2 linked regions of the Maricaulis maris MCS10 genome follow. The protein of the gene in region 1 binds, or shares a complex with, the protein of each later gene. Links are inferred from orthologs where the notes say so. Each region holds a gene or a part of one and is shown on either strand. Other genes may lie near its edges.

Region 1 (5,405 bases):
CATGACTTTCCTGATGGTGGCCTGGTATCTGGTATTCAAGGAAAAGCTGATCGACTTCAAACCCGAAGACCTCGGTGAAGTCTGGCATCACTGGGTGGATGTGGCCCGGGTCGGTCTGCCGGCCTGTCTGTCGAATATTTTCAATCCCCTGGCGATGACGGTTGCCATGTCCGGGCTGGCCATGGCGCGTTTCGGTGATGCGGCGGTCGGCGGGCTTGGCGTGGCGGGCCGGATCGAGGCATTTGCGATTGTGCCCCTGTTTGCGCTGTCGGCCTGTATCGGCGCGGTTACGGGCCAGAATGGCGGCGCAGATCGACTGGACCGGGTCCGCGAGGCCTTCCGGTCCAGTTTCCTCTTCTGCATCGGCTGGAGCGTCTCGATCGCCGCCATCCTTTGGATCACGGCGCCCTGGTTGGCTGACCTGTTCCTGCCCAGTGAAGCCGGTCAGTCGGCGGCGATCGCCTACTGGCGCATCGTGCCGGTGACCATAGCCGGCTATGGCATCACGATAGCCGCTTCTGCCGGCTTCAACGGTTTGGGCCGGCCGGCCCATGGCATGGTGATCACGGCCAGTCGAGCGCTGGGTCTGATGATCCCGGCGGTCATTATTGGTGCCTACTATCTCGACGCACCGGTCGGCGTGATCTGGGGTGTCGCCTTCGCCAATGTTCTTGCCGGAGCCGCGACGGCGCTTTTCGTGCTGCTCCGCGCGCCGATGACCGCCAAGCATGGGCGTCAGCGCAAACGTCGCGCTGACCCGCAGGCCGATCCGGTTGCGGCCCAGGATACGCCCTAGCGGCGGATGAGGACCGCGCCGAGTTCGGCCTTGCCATTGAGCTGAGGATGAGGCCAGGGCTGGATGTCCGCTTCAGCCGGCCAGGTCCAGCGTTCGGCGGGAAAGAGGGCGCGCATGGCGTCGAGCGCGCAGTCAAAGGGCGGTCCGCCACGCTCGGGCTTTTGCATGAAGAGCGCATAGAGCCGCCCGCCGGGTTTCAACCATCGGGCCAGGGCTTCCTCATAGCGCGTTCGCAGGCGGGGGTGGATCGCGCACAGGAAGGTCTGTTCGTAGACCAGGTCGAGTGCTTGCTGCGGTTGCCAATCGAAGACGTCGCCAGTGATCAGCTCAACCTGTTGCCCGGCATCGGCGAACAGTTTTCTCTGCCATGCCATCGCCGTCCCGGAAAGGTCGGCGCCGGTCACCGCCAAGCCAGCCTGTGCCAGGGCGAGGAGTTCCGGAGAACGGCCACAGCCTGGAATGAGAGCGCGGTCGCCGGCAGCGAATGCGGATTGATGTTGCCAAGCTTCGAACGCCGGGTGCAATGCGCCGCGCTCCCAAGGCGTATTGCCGTCGATGAAGCGGGCTTCCCAATCAAACGCGGACCGGTTTTCGTCATGTGTCATGGCGGCACTATCGGGGACGCAAAAGGGCGCGTCTAGGCTGCCTTGTTCATGCGGTAGAGGTCGACCATGGAGAGGGATTGTGACGGGGCGGGAGTTGCCCGGTCCGCGACTACAGCCTGGCCGGAAAAGAAGCGGACGCCACTGGCCATCGCCGCCTTGAGGACGAGCAGGTCGCGCACGTCATGCAGATAGGTCGCGGCCTTCAGCTCGGCGGCTGCCTTCACCATCAGATTCAGGGCGCGGGCGTCATGGTCCATCATGCCCTCGGAATTGGCATTGGTCGGTGGCGGGCAGGCGCAGGAAAAAAGGCTGACGCCCTTGCCGGCAAATTGGCCCAGCTCGCATTCGCCGAAGGGGATTTCCGCCATCAGGCCAACGCCCAGCGGCGCCAGACCAGCCAGGGCGTCAGCTTGCACGCGCGGCTGGTCGCTGAGGCCGTCAACCCGAACGAGGAGGGACTTCCTCAATGGTTGCGGCAACTGCTCGATGAAATCTGTAAGGGCCGCGCGCTGGTCCCGGTCTTGCCAGCTGGAGGCATGGATGGCGGTGCGCAGTGTCATGCGCTTCTGTTTGCGGGCCAGTGCCGTGATCATTTCCGTCGCGGCCCCGAGTGCGCACTGGTCGAGGTCGAACTGACGGGCTGCGGACATCCGGGTTGAAATGGCCCGGCGGCCCTCCAGGGCGCGTCCGCCGATAACGATCTTTGCCAGGCAGGCATTCGCCGCCAACAATTGACGCTGGGCGTCCCAGAGCGGGCGATACTGGGCGATCACGCTTTCCTCCTCGCACTCCGCAACCGGGCGGGAGCGGGGCAGGGGGCGACTGTCTTCTTCGGACTTGACCGGGCGTGACGGCTTTTCTGCGGGCGTTGGCGGTGCTGTTGCTGTCGTAGCGGCGAGTTGCGAAATCTCGCTGGCATCAACCCGCGACGCCTGGGATTCCACGGCCATTGACTGGGTTTCGGGACTGCCGAGGAAAAAGGTCATCAACGCCTCGCCAAGCTCGGCCAGGAAGGCGGCCGGTTCGTCGGGCGGGCTTGCGAACAGGACGAGGAATCCCTCCTCGCAGGGGATCACAGCGTCATCCTCGTGTAGGCGTTTGGACAGGAATTGCTGTCCGGCCGTCATGATCTTCTTTTTCGCCGACGGCCAATTGTCACCGGCCTGCTCGCGCACGGCGTCCAGATTGAGCAGGCGGAACTGGCCGGCATCAATGCGCTCTCCGCGTGTCAGGGCCCGGCGGATGAAGGTTTTGAGGTCGGCAGTCATGAATGCTCTATCCGTGGGCGTCCTGGCAGCTGGCGTCCCGATCATGGTGGCGCCCAATGCTTAAGGCAGGATTGACCACGCTGCATCCGCCGGTCACCCGCGTCCGGTCATGCACAAGGGACGCTTGCACAGCCACGAAACCCAAGCCATAACGCCCGCCCGACCTGCGGATGTGGCGGAACTGGTAGACGCGCCAGATTTAGGTTCTGGTGCCGAGAGGCGTGGGGGTTCGAGTCCCTCCATCCGCACCATCTTCTTGGCCAACTCTCTGGAGTGGCAAGTCATCTGTTGACTGAGAGCGGGACGTCGATTTCAGGTCGGCACGCAGCGAACTGTGTGATGTGATGCGGGCCAACCGCTCCACAGCGTTGCACACGCCGAATCCGCGTGACATAACGCGCGCTCGATTTTGCACGCGGTTTCGACCGCCCGTCTGTTTGAAAATCTAAGGCTAACCCATGAACGTCATCGAGAAAGCTTCCGAAGGCTTGAGCCGCACCTATGAGATCGTCATCCCTGCTGACGACCTGCAAGCTCGCCTGGCGGCGAAGATCGAAGAGATCCGCCCAGAAGTCCGCCTGAAGGGCTTCCGCCCGGGCAAGGTGCCGACCAGCCACATCCGCAAGATGTTCGGCGAAAGCATCATGGGCGATCTGCTCAATGAGCTGGTTCCGGACACCACCCAGAAGACGCTCGACGAGAAGAAGCTGCGTCCGGCGTCCCAGCCTGACATCTCGGTGACCAGCGAAGCCAAGGATGTGCTCGCCGGCAAGGCCGACTTCGTGTTCGAGATCGCCCTTGAAATCATGCCTGATTTCGAGCCGGCCGATCCGGCCAAGCTGTCGGTCACGCGCCCGGTTGCCGAAGTCGAGGATGCGGAAGTCGATGAGGCGCTCGAGCGTCTGGCCAATGAGAGCCGTGAATTTGCCGCCAAGAAGGGCGGCAAGAATGCCAAGGCTGAAGACGGCGACGTCGTCGTGATCGACTTTGTTGGCAAGCTGGACGGCGAAGTCTTTGAAGGTGGGTCCGCCGAGGATGCGCGCGTCGCGATCGGTGACGGCGCCTTCATTCCGGGCTTTGAAGAGCAGCTGCTTGGCGCCAAGGTTGGCGAAGAGCGCGAGCTGAACGTCACCTTCCCGGAAGATTACCAGGCCGCTCAGCTGGCCGGTAAGGCCGCCGTGTTCGACGTGACTGTCAAAGGACTGGAGTCTCCCCAGGAGGCAAAAGTCGATGACGAGCTGGCCAAGCGCCTCGGCCTCGAAAACCTCGACGGGCTGAAAGATGCGCTGAAGAAGCGTTTCGCCGGTGAGCACGGTCAGCAGTCGCGCATGAAGGTCAAGCGTGACCTGCTCGACAAGCTGGACGCGGAACACAAGTTCGATCTGCCGCCGAAAATGGTCGGCGCCGAGTTCGACAATATCTGGCGCGAAGTGGCTCACGCCATCGAGCAGGACCAACTCGAGGACGAAGACAAGAACAAGTCGGAAGACGAGCTCAAGTCGGAATACCGCGAGATCGCCGAACGCCGTGTGCGCCTTGGTCTGGTGCTGGCCGAGATCGGCCGCCGCAACAATATCGACGTGACCCAGGAAGAACTGTCCCGCGCCATCAACCAGGAAGCGGTGAAGTATCCGGGCCAGGAGCGTCAGGTCGTCGAATTCTACCAGAAGAACCCGAACGCCGTCGCCCAGATGCGTGCGCCGATCTACGAAGAGAAGGTCGTTGATTACATCCTCGAGCTGGCTGACGTGACCGAGACCACCGTGTCCAAGGAAGCGCTGTACGCTGACGAGGACGAAGCGCCCGCCAAGCCGGCAAAAAAGGCCGTTGCAAAGAAAAAGGCACCGGCCAAGAAGGCGGCTGCCAAGTCCGACGACAAGCCGGCCGCGAAAAAGGCTCCGGCCAAGAAGGCTCCGGCCAAGAAAGCCGCCGCCAAGGATGAGGCACCTGCCAAAAAGCCGGCGGCGAAGAAGAAGGCTCCGGCCAAGAAGGCTGCTGCCAAGAAAGACGCGTAGACACAGTCGCGTTTCGCTTTGATACAGCGCCGGTGCTTCCCAGAAGCGCCGGCGCTTTTCATTTCAGGACGAATTGGCAGAGATCGCTGCAGCGCGCGCCTTGCCTGAAACTTCGACGCCCGCGATAGTTCCCTGTCCCGTCTGATGAGAATCGGCCCGATCCTGGTGCCGTCACCCCAAGGAGCGCGATATGCATGATCCCCAGGACGTAATGATGAATCTGGTTCCGATCGTCGTCGAGCAGACGAGCCGCGGCGAGCGCTCATTCGACATTTATTCGCGGCTCCTGAAGGAGCGCATCATTTTCATCACTGGTCCGATCGAGGACCACATGGCGAGCCTGATCATCGCCCAGCTTCTCTTCCTCGAGTCCGAGAACCCGAAAAAAGAGATCTCGATGTATATCAACTCGCCGGGTGGCGTGGTCTCCGCCGGCCTCGGTATCTACGATACGATGCAGTATATCCGCTCGCCGGTGTCGACGATGTGCCTGGGCATGGCCGCCTCGATGGGCTCGCTCCTGCTGACGGCCGGTGAAAAGGACATGCGCTTTGCGGCGCCGAACGCGCGCATCATGGTGCACCAGCCTTCGGGTGGCTTCCGCGGTCAGGCATCGGACATTGAGCGTCATGCGGCCGATATCCAGAAAATCAAGCGGCGCCTGAATGAAATCTATGTGCACCACACCGGTCGCACCTATGACGAGATTGAAAGCGCACTC
Region 2 (2,901 bases), 480 kb from region 1 along the record:
TGCAGAAGATCGAGGTCAAGGATCCGGGCGAGAGCACGTATCTGGCCGCCGAACAGGTCGACAAGATCGAGTTCATCGAGACCAATGAACGGCTCGAGGCCGAAGGCAAGCGCATGGCGACCGGTGACCCGGTCCTGCTGGGCATCACCAAGGCGTCGCTGCAGACGCGCTCCTTCATCTCGGCCGCCTCCTTCCAGGAGACCACCCGCGTCCTCACCGAGGCGGCAGTCCAGGGCAAGGAAGACACGCTCGAGGGCCTGAAGGAAAACGTCATCGTGGGCCGACTGATTCCCGCCGGCACGGGCGCCATCATGCGCCAGTACCAGGTGATCGCTGATGATCTGGATGCGGACATGCTCGCCGAGCGCGAAGCCGCTGTTGAGGCCGAAGGTCTTCCGACCGAGATTGCCGAGGCAGCTGCAGAGGAAATGGCCGCAGAAGAGGGCGCCAGCTAGCCCAATTCGGGGTCGATATCCCTGTAATGACTGAGAAAAGGCCGTCGGGTAACCGGCGGCCTTTTTGTATCGGCTGTTACCGGGCCGGGGCGCCTCAGAAAACCTCTGAACAAGCGCTTGACGAATGCGAGTCGCGTGCGTAGTTTCCGCGCTCGTTTGAAGGACGGGCCGTAACCCACGCGGTTAGACGTCGTCCACGGTAACGGAAAAACCCCAGATGCCGCCGTGCGGGCCTCGTGCCTGAGCGTCGGGATCTTTCTTTGCGTCCATCAGCATTTCAACATGCTGGGGGGCGTGGTTGTTGAGATTAGGAACGGATTAGAGCGGGATGCCAACAATCAACCAGCTCATTCGCAAGCCGCGAAAAGACAAGCCGAAGCGCAACAAGGTGCCGGCCCTACAGGCTTGCCCGCAGCGCCGAGGCGTTTGCACGCGCGTCTATACCACGACCCCGAAAAAGCCGAACTCGGCCTTGCGGAAAGTCGCCAAAGTGCGTCTGACCAACGGGCATGAAGTTGTGAGCTACATCCCGGGTGAGGGTCACAATCTGCAGGAGCACTCAGTTGTCCTTATCCGCGGTGGCCGCGTGAAGGACCTTCCGGGTGTCCGCTATCATATTCTTCGCGGCGTTCTGGATACCCAGGGCGTCAAGGACCGTAAGCAACGCCGTTCCAAGTACGGCGCCAAGCGTCCTAAGTAAGGGAGACGTCCATGTCGCGTCGTCACCGCGCAGAGAAACGCGAGATCTTTCCGGACCCCAAGTTCGGAGATCGCGATCTCACCAAGTTCATGAACTACATCATGCTCGACGGCAAAAAATCCGTCGCCGAGCGCATTGTCTATGGCGCTCTCGAAATTGTCGAAGAGAAGCTGAAGCGCGAGCCGATCCGTGTCTTCCACGATGCCTTGGACAATGTGGCCCCTGAGGTCGAGGTCCGCTCCCGCCGTGTTGGTGGTGCAACCTATCAGGTGCCGGTTGAAGTCCGCGCCGAGCGCAAGAAAGCCCTGGCCATTCGCTGGCTGACGGGTGCTGCGCGCGGTCGCAACGAAAACACCATGCGCGAGCGTCTCGCCGCTGAAATGATGGATGCCTCCGCCAATCGCGGGACCGCCGTCAAGAAGCGCGAAGACACGCACCGGATGGCGGAAGCCAACCGCGCTTTCTCGCACTACCGCTGGTAACCCCTTACAGGCACTGACCCGTACCAAGGACCCTGACAAATGGCCCGCGACTACAAAATCGAGGACTACCGCAATTTCGGCATCATGGCTCACATCGATGCTGGCAAGACGACGACGACCGAGCGGATCCTCTATTACACCGGCAAGTCCCACAAGATTGGTGAAGTGCACGATGGTGCCGCCACCATGGACTGGATGGAGCAGGAGCAGGAGCGTGGCATCACGATCACCTCGGCTGCGACAACCTGTTTCTGGAATGGCAAGCGCCTGAACATCATCGACACGCCCGGCCACGTCGACTTCACCATTGAAGTCGAGCGTTCGCTGCGTGTGCTCGACGGTGCCGTGTGCTGCCTGGATGCCAATGCCGGTGTCGAGCCGCAGACCGAAACGGTCTGGCGTCAGGCTGACCGCTACAAGGTTCCGCGCATGGTGTTCATCAACAAGATGGACAAGCTGGGCGCTGACTTCTTCAACTGTGTCAAAATGATCGAAGATCGCCTGGGCGCCACACCGCTTTGCGTTCAGCTCCCGATCGGCTCGGAAACCGAGTTCGAGGGCGTGATCGACCTGATCAAGATGAAGGAGCTCGTCTGGAAGGGTGAGGGCCTGGGCGCCGAGTGGGAAGAGCGCGACATCCGCGCCGACCTCGCCGACAAGGCTGCCGAGTATCGTGAAGCGCTGGTCGAAACAGCTGTCGAGCAGGACGAGGCGGCGATGGAAGCCTATCTGGAAGGCGAAGAGCCTTCCGAAGAGCTGCTCAAGTCGCTGATCCGCAAGGGCTGCATCGCGCTGGCCTTCAATCCGATCCTGTGTGGCACGGCCTTCAAGAACAAAGGCGTTCAGCCCCTGCTTGACGCGGTTGTCGATTTCCTGCCGAACCCGACCGAGGTTCCGGCCATCAAGGGCATCGATTTCAAGACCGAGGAAGAAGTCGTCCGTCGCGCCAGCGATGACGAGCCGACCTCGCTGCTCGCCTTCAAGATCATGAACGACCCGTTTGTCGGATCGCTCACCTTTGCGCGCATGTATTCCGGTCACCTCGAGACGGGTATTTCCCTGCTCAACACGGTGAAGGACAAGAAAGAGCGTATCGGCCGCATGTTGCTGATGCACTCCAACTCGCGTGAAGACATCAAGGAATGCTTTGCCGGCGACATTGTTGCCATTGCGGGCCTCAAGGACACGACCACGGGCGACACGCTGTGTGACCCGATGAAGCCGGTCATTCTCGAGCGCATGGAGTTCCCGGATCCGGTCATCG

What was found.
Region 2: the proteins of tig (region 1) and rpsG are in contact, whole or in part, in a crystal structure (PDB 3GTY), measured with the Thermotoga maritima proteins. The link is inferred for Maricaulis maris MCS10 from one-to-one orthologs. Residues at the interface, in WP_004081061.1 of Thermotoga maritima: Glu122, Val124, Val129, Leu130, Tyr133, Glu188, Gly259, Ile262, Tyr263, Glu266, Ser270, Glu273, Gln274, Glu277, Arg308, Gln311, Ile312, Ser315, Tyr316, Glu325, Arg329, Arg336, Leu363, Phe366, Trp367, Arg373, Leu377, Arg381, Leu384, Glu387; in WP_004081843.1 of Thermotoga maritima: Lys34, Lys52, Lys55, Glu59, Arg62, Gln63, Glu66, Asn67, Lys69, Val71, Arg95, Ala109, Lys110, Lys111, Gly112, Arg113, Pro114, Glu117, Glu121, Ile124, Ala125, Tyr127, Asn128, Asn129, Thr130, Gly131, Lys135, Asp139, Arg142, Met143.

Annotation. Positions count from the first base shown.
Region 1 is NC_008347.1:1,462,090-1,467,494, forward strand. What follows is about bases 2,417-5,405. They hold tig (trigger factor), read left to right. Parts: upstream 2,417-3,127; coding sequence 3,128-4,684; downstream 4,685-5,405. Other genes in these bases: MMAR10_RS06935 (hypothetical protein), read right to left, coding at 2,417-2,669; MMAR10_RS06950 (ATP-dependent Clp protease proteolytic subunit), read left to right, coding at 4,875-5,405. Outside these bases: MMAR10_RS06925 (MATE family efflux transporter), read left to right, coding at 1-796; MMAR10_RS06930 (methyltransferase domain-containing protein), read right to left, coding at 793-1,401; more of MMAR10_RS06935, read right to left, coding at 1,434-2,416. UniProt on the Bacillus subtilis protein: Involved in protein export. Acts as a chaperone by maintaining the newly synthesized protein in an open conformation. Functions as a peptidyl-prolyl cis-trans isomerase.
Region 2 is NC_008347.1:1,948,252-1,951,152, reverse strand. It holds rpsG (30S ribosomal protein S7), read left to right. Parts: upstream 1-1,166; coding sequence 1,167-1,637; downstream 1,638-2,901. Other genes in the region: fusA (elongation factor G), read left to right, coding at 1,677-2,901; rpsL (30S ribosomal protein S12), read left to right, coding at 784-1,155; rpoC (DNA-directed RNA polymerase subunit beta'), read left to right, coding at 1-455.